2 regions of the Paenibacillus sp. J31P190 genome follow, and region 1 is predicted to be linked to the other one. Evidence: riboswitches for the same ligand, from Rfam matches in the RefSeq annotation. Region 1 holds a riboswitch; the other holds the start of a gene.
The links. Region 1 has a riboswitch for FMN ahead of AC58U0_RS16315 (DMT family transporter). Riboswitches for the same ligand answer to the same signal wherever they lie in the genome.

Region 1 (3,417 bases):
TTGAGTCATTCGATTTTTGTTAAGGGTATTAAAGACCACAAGTTAGACACCTCCAATTAAACCAATTGTATATATTATGATTTTGCTCTAGTGGAAGTATGGACATTGATCTAATAACGGATAGACAATCATCTATTTCTATTAAAATAGGTGTTGGACCACTCCATTTTCGCCTTTTATTATAAGTAACTAATTTTTTGTTTGATATTTACCGAAAATAAGTTATAATACAACTGTAATTATTTTAAGTATAGAAGGGAAGTAATTTATTATGGCAACAGTGCTTTATATCACTGCACACCCGCACGATCACCAAACATCATTCAGCCTAGCGGTAGGTAAAGAATTTATCGATGCATACCGTGAAGCGAATCCATCAGATGAGGTTATTCATGTGGATCTTTTCAAACAAGATATTCCTCAAATTGATGCTGATGTATTCAGCGGTTGGGGGAAACTTCAATCAGGAACAGCTTTTGACCAGCTGTCTGATGCAGAAAAAGCAAAAGTTGCACGTTTAGGCGCAATCGTTGACCAATTCGTGGCTGCCGATAAATATGTTTTTGTTTCTCCAATGTGGAACTTCTCATTCCCTCCAGTATTGAAAGCTTACATTGATGCAATTTCCGTTGCAGGTAAAACTTTCAAATATACGGAAAGTGGTCCAGTTGGTTTGTTGACAAACAAAAAAGGCCTTCATATTCAAGCGAGTGGCGGCATTTATTCCGAAGGTCCTGCTGCAGCATTTGAAAGTGGCTTCAGCTACCTGAAAAAAATCTCTCAATTCTACGGTATCCCTTCCTTCGAAGCCATTTTTGTTGAAGGCATGGCTGTAACGCCGGATAAAGCTCAATCCATTAAAGAAAAAGCAATTGCACAAGCAAAAGAAGTTGCAGCTAGTTTCTAAGAAAATAGTAAGAACCCGCTAAATCTAGCGGGTTCTTTTTACGTTCAATAATAGAAATTCTTGTTTTGATATGGCTTAGACATTTCCTTTACTGCGGCTCATTAACCACAGGGTTAACCATATAAACACGAAGCCTACGAGTTGTCCTATAGTCAGCTTTTGACCAAATACAACCCAGTTTATGCATACACCTACAGCTGGAAAAGCAAGCTCGGCTAGCGTTGCAAAGAATGCCTTTGTCGATGATAGCCCTTTATAATAAAGGAGCATACTGATCAACCCTGGGAAAAAGGCTTGGAACAACAGGTTCACTGCAATAAGTGTTAGATCACCGCTAGAACCGCCTACATGCCAAGCATCGCCACTTACCAAAAGAACAACCGTTAGCAGCGGGATCGCCATCAGGAAGCGCAGCGATGTGACAACAGGGAAATCCAAGTTTTTCTGCAGCAGGAATTTACCCATGACGGTCGATCCTCCCCATAAGACAGCCGCCAGAATTGAAAATAAGCAGCTTAACGTGCCTAAGTCTTTCAAGCCCATCTCCGGTGAAGCAAAACCAAACGTCAGCAGATACGTGCCTAACAGCGCCATTATGATATAGGCAAAAAATTTGGAAGGCAGTGTCTCTTTAAGCAGTACACGAGCCAATACGATGGCGAACAAGGGCTGTAATTTCTGCAACAGAAGTACGGAGTTAGCACTGCCGTGAGCGAAGGCCGAAGTGAAGAGTATGGTGGCTATGGCCGATCCACCCCAAGAAATAAATAGAAGAGCGCCAATAACGGCTAGTGTTAGTTTGCCGGCTAAGGACTTGCGGTACTTCATCAGCACCGGAAGCGCATAGCATGCCAGCAGCAGATGCTCAATGAATACAATTTGTGCAGAGGTAAAACTTTTCAACAATAAGATTCTAAATAGAGGGTCCAACCCCCACATTGTAGCTCCTAGTGCCACATACCAGATCCCACTGATGCCTTTGATACTTGATGAATACAAACTTGCGCGTTTACTTCCAAGCTTAAATACATTTTCCAATTCAAAAACCTCCTAATAAGAGAGACTTTGAGATTAGCTCAAAGATCCCTATATGATGTTTTGAATTGAACCTCCTGAAAGAGACAATACCCCTGTTTAGATCAACAGGGGCATTGACAAACAGACCTATTAAAAATTGAATTTTTAACAAGTTGTCCTTCACCTTCTCTCATCCGGACTATACCGTCGGCCTTGGAATTTCACCAAGTCAGTCCCACTCTATACAGACTGGGAGTCGCGGGCTTTGGATACTTACGTATCCATCACCGCCGGTAGGGAATTTCACCCTGCCCCGAAGGTTCATATTCTAATAAAGTGTATAATAACATGTTACAGTTTAAGTGGCAATCCTTTTTCGCAACGATTTGGCAGTAGATCAGGTTGACTATATAAAAAAGGGATCTCCAGCTGTCTTATCTATCTGACAGGGATACCCTTTAAAGTGTCGAATGACGTCGTTTTAAAAAAAGAAATAGAACAACGCCTATTGTAATACCAACAAATGAAAATAGCATAGGCAGCCAAACTGGACCTAAAAGACTACCGAATGGTTGAAACACATCCGAATAGATGATTCCTACCGTCCCCAGGAAAGCGCCTAATACAAAAGGAATATACGCATACTCTGCCGTATCTCCCCCGTCTTTATAAGCATCCCAGATACCAAACATGTAGAGACAAGGGTAAAACATTAACCAATGATAATCGGTTTGCTGGATGGCCTCTTGAATGTTTCCTTTGAAACTGTCGATTATAATTTGATTGAGATCTGACATGTAGTTCACGATAAATTCCAAGATAATCAACGTGATTCCTTTAACATATTTCCCGTTCAAAAACTGACCAAACCCAGGGAGTGCGATGGCCCATAATAGTTTCTCAATTTTATTGGATTTGTGCATAGTTGTCATTTGGCAGTCGGTGATTTGCTGAACTTACTATGAACTCAGGTGAAGGCATCTTGCTATGGGATCGTTCCTCTACAAAATTTCCTCCTCTTACTTCAGGCGTAATCCTTTTTAATAAACCCACAAACCCTCTTATTGTAAACAAAGTAAAATTAAGTGATACAAATGTATGAAGAACAGACCAGGATTTCCATCTAAACAAATCTGTTTTTCTCTCTAAAAACCATTGAAGTAAAGTCATTGGTCCACTAAAATATAAACTTCTCGTGAGAAGTTCAACTGGCTTGCTTTGATAAGTCGTTCTTACCCAGATAACACTTAAAAGCGGATAGAATAACAAATCGTACAAAATATTCGTGTCAAATACTTTGGCGAAAGGACGAACGGGGTACGCTATCTTCCCTTTTTTAATAAAGTAGGAATCGATCGAACTTGATAAAACACATTTCGAAAAGAATACAGTCAGATACATGAGCAGGTTTTTACGTTTCAAAATGAATGGGGCTGCTGCTAATGATGAGGCAAATAAAATCCGCAATAATATCTTTTCCATATAGATCTTTC
Region 2 (3,417 bases), on a different contig from region 1:
TTGGCAACGACGTCATTCCTGCAAGAATGAAACAAATGAGCGAGACCGTTTAATTGGTTTTGAATAAAAAAGAAGGAAACCACAGCTTCACGGGGTTTCTTTCTTTGCGTTTGCGCGGGAAGCGCATTTTCGCAGTCAAACAGGGCATGGTCGGGGGAGAATTGTGTAAGAAATATAGCGCAGTTTGTGAAATGGATGTTTTCATAGTAGAATAAGATATTATTTCCTAAAGGAGTGGACCACAAATGGCCAAACAAGCAAAAATTAAACTAGCAGGTGGCGGCGAAGTCGTTATCGATCTTTTCGAAAACGATGCACCGAATACCGTTGCTAACTTTGAAAAATTAGCAAACTCCGGTTTCTATAACGGACTTGTTTTTCATCGTGTTATTCCAGGATTCGTAGCACAAGGTGGCTGCCCTACTGGAACAGGAACTGGTGGCCCTGGTTACCAAATCAACTGTGAAATCAACCCGAACAAACATGAGCGCGGCTCTTTGGCTATGGCTCATGCAGGCAGAAATACAGGTGGAAGCCAGTTCTATATTGCTTACCAACCGCAACCACATTTGGATGGACAACACACCGTATTCGGTAAAGTATCCAAAGGTATGGAACTAGTCGATGCTTTCAAAGGCAAAGATTTGATGGAGAAAGTTGAAGTTGTAGAAGTATAATTCGCCATATTTAAAAAGAGGCCTGTTGATTTATTTCAATAGGTTTCTTTTTTGATTTAATTCCGAGTGAATTCATTGAAAAAGTAAGAAATTAATGTGAAAAGGAAAAAAGCACTTGCTTTTTGTAAGTGTGAGTGATAAATTTTTCATTACCAAAGTAATTTTTAGCTAGTTCTTAGTTGTAAGTTACTTTCTTATGTATGCAAAACCTTCGGGGCGTGGTGAAATTCCACACCGGCGGTGATTCGATAGCATGTACCCGTTACATGATTTCGATAAGTCCGTGACCCGTTTTGAAGCTAGCGGTACCTGACACATAGCTTCGCTACGGCTGATCCGGTGCAATTCCGGAACCGACAGTATAGTCTGGATGGGAGAAGGAAAACGCGAACATTTGATTCGCTATGCATGCTTGTACATTTTTTCACGTAAACAAAAATTCGGCAGGTCTGTTTTTTGAAGCAGATACGTCGTTGTTGTTTGATTTGATCAAAAATGCGGCAAGTATGGATGGATGAAGCTTCTTCGTGTTATCTAGACAATCTCTGGCCCCTATCCGATACACGGAGGGGCCTTTTTGCATTCAAATTTTGGAATGAACCTGAAAGGCGGTGAACTTCGTGCATGTACTGAATGACGAAGCTTACATGAGACTTGCTTTGCAAATGGCTGAAAGTGCTCTTGGTCAGACAGGGATTAATCCCGTAGTAGGGTGTGTCCTTGCTAAAAATGGACGCATCGTTGGCATGGGAGCGCACCTGAAGCGCGGACATGGCCATGCCGAGGTTCTCGCCTTGCAAATGGCAGGCGAGGAAGCTAAGGGCAGTACGGCTTATGTGACATTAGAGCCGTGCAGTCACTTTGGCAAGACGCCACCGTGCAGCGACCGACTCATTGAGGCCGGTGTGTCACGGGTTGTCGTCGCTGGAACGGATCCGAACCCGCAGGTTGCTGGGACAGGCATCGCTAAGCTGCGCGAGCATGGTCTCGACGTGGCGGTTGGGCTGCTTGCAGAGGAGGCCGCGGCAATGAACGAGGCCTTCAACAAATACATCGTCACCCGCATGCCTTATGTGACGATGAAGACGGCGAACACGCTAGACGGTCGCATCGCCTCGAAGACCGGCGACAGCAAGTGGATCACGTCGCCAGCGTCGCGTGCCTTCGTTCATACCCTGCGCCATCGGCATCAGGGGATCATGGTCGGCGCCAGCACGGTCATCGCCGATGACCCGCTGCTGAGCGCGCGCGGCGACGTACCGGCTGTGCAGCCGGTACGGATCGTCGCGGACTCGCTCTTGCGAGTCCCGCTGGGCGCCCGGGTGCTCACGGAGCAGGATCGTCAGCCGACGATCCTGCTCGCGAGCGCGCAGGCGCCCGCAGAGCGGCGTGCCGCGCTTGAAGCGCGCGGCATAACGGTCCTCACCTGCGGGGATGGCCCGCAGGTGGACCTGACGCTCGCCATGCGGCAGCTCGGCGAGCGCGAGATCGGCTCCATCCTCCTAGAGGGTGGAGGGAAGCTCAATGGCGCTATGCTGGAGCAGCGCCTGATTGATAAGCTGGTGCTGATGTTTGCGCCGAAACTCATCGGCGGAGGCTCTGCAGCACCTGTAAACATCAACTTCGATGGCTTCGCGAAGATGGATGATGCGATTACGCTCGACCGACTCAAGGTCGAGCAGTTCGGACCGGATATATGCGTAACCGGCTATCCGAATTATAAGAGCTAACGAATGGAGGACTTGCATGTTTACCGGAATTATCGAAGAAATCGGCCACATGCGCCGCATTCATAGTCAAGGGCAAGCGATGGTATTGACCATCGCAGCCAAGAAAGTACTAGAAGATGTCCACCTGGGTGACAGTATTTCTGTAAATGGCGTCTGTTTGACGGTTATATCCTTTGATAACGACTCATTTTCCGTGGATGTTATGCCAGAAACATACCGCAAGACAAATCTTCGCAAACTACAAACAGGCACACGCGTGAATTTGGAGCGGGCAATGGCAGCGAATGGCCGGTTCGGCGGGCACATTGTTCAAGGGCATGTGGATGCAACCGCAACGATCCTTTCACGAATACCCGAAGAAAATGCCGTTGTTTACCGGTTCGAACCGGAGAACAAACATATTTTCCGATATATCATTTCCGGGGGTTCCATCACAGTTGACGGCATAAGCCTTACCGTTGTTGATGTCAATGATCGTGAAGTGGCGGTATCCATCATCCCGCATACCCTTGCTCAAACGGTCCTACATGATAAAAGGGCCGGGGATACAGTCAACATGGAATGCGACGTGCTTGGTAAATATATGGAGCGTCTACTAAAGTTCGGTCCATCTGAATCTTCGGATGGAAAAGGGAAAAAGCAAAGTACGCTAACTGCGAGCTTTCTCGCCGATAACGGCTTTATGTAGGAACTTGAAGAAAGCTTTGCTAAAGCAAAGCTCTAAGGAGAGGTGAATATGACACAAATAAACTTCAACACAATAGAAGAAGCGCTAGAGGATCTTAAACTAGGTAAAGTCATTATTGTTGTAGACGATGAGGATCGTGAGAACGAAGGCGATTTTATCGCACTTGCTGATAAAACTACGCCAGAGGTCATTAATTTCATGATCAGAGAGGGACGCGGGCTCGTTTGTGCACCTATAACGGAAGAACGTGCACGAGAACTTGAGCTGCCTCCCATGGTCGCTCGGAATACGGATTATCACGGAACAGCGTTTACCGTTTCTG

Region 2: another riboswitch for FMN. It lies ahead of ribD (bifunctional diaminohydroxyphosphoribosylaminopyrimidine deaminase/5-amino-6-(5-phosphoribosylamino)uracil reductase RibD); the one in region 1 lies ahead of AC58U0_RS16315 (DMT family transporter).

What each region holds. Positions count from the first base shown of each region.
Region 1 covers NZ_JCAUAS010000008.1:84,855-88,271, reverse strand. Annotated here, with positions in the region: gene AC58U0_RS16325 (DUF4183 domain-containing protein) at 1-39, opposite strand, end outside; gene AC58U0_RS16320 (FMN-dependent NADH-azoreductase) at 272-907, shown strand; gene AC58U0_RS16315 (DMT family transporter) at 983-1,906, opposite strand; FMN riboswitch at 2,103-2,249, opposite strand; gene AC58U0_RS16310 (hypothetical protein) at 2,383-2,781, opposite strand; gene AC58U0_RS16305 (CBO0543 family protein) at 2,831-3,406, opposite strand.
Region 2 covers NZ_JCAUAS010000002.1:627,156-630,572, reverse strand. Annotated here, with positions in the region: gene lysA (diaminopimelate decarboxylase) at 1-53, shown strand, start outside; gene AC58U0_RS06535 (peptidylprolyl isomerase) at 246-677, shown strand; FMN riboswitch at 881-1,063, shown strand; gene ribD (bifunctional diaminohydroxyphosphoribosylaminopyrimidine deaminase/5-amino-6-(5-phosphoribosylamino)uracil reductase RibD) at 1,298-2,407, shown strand; gene ribE (riboflavin synthase) at 2,424-3,095, shown strand; gene AC58U0_RS06520 (bifunctional 3,4-dihydroxy-2-butanone-4-phosphate synthase/GTP cyclohydrolase II) at 3,144-3,417, shown strand, end outside.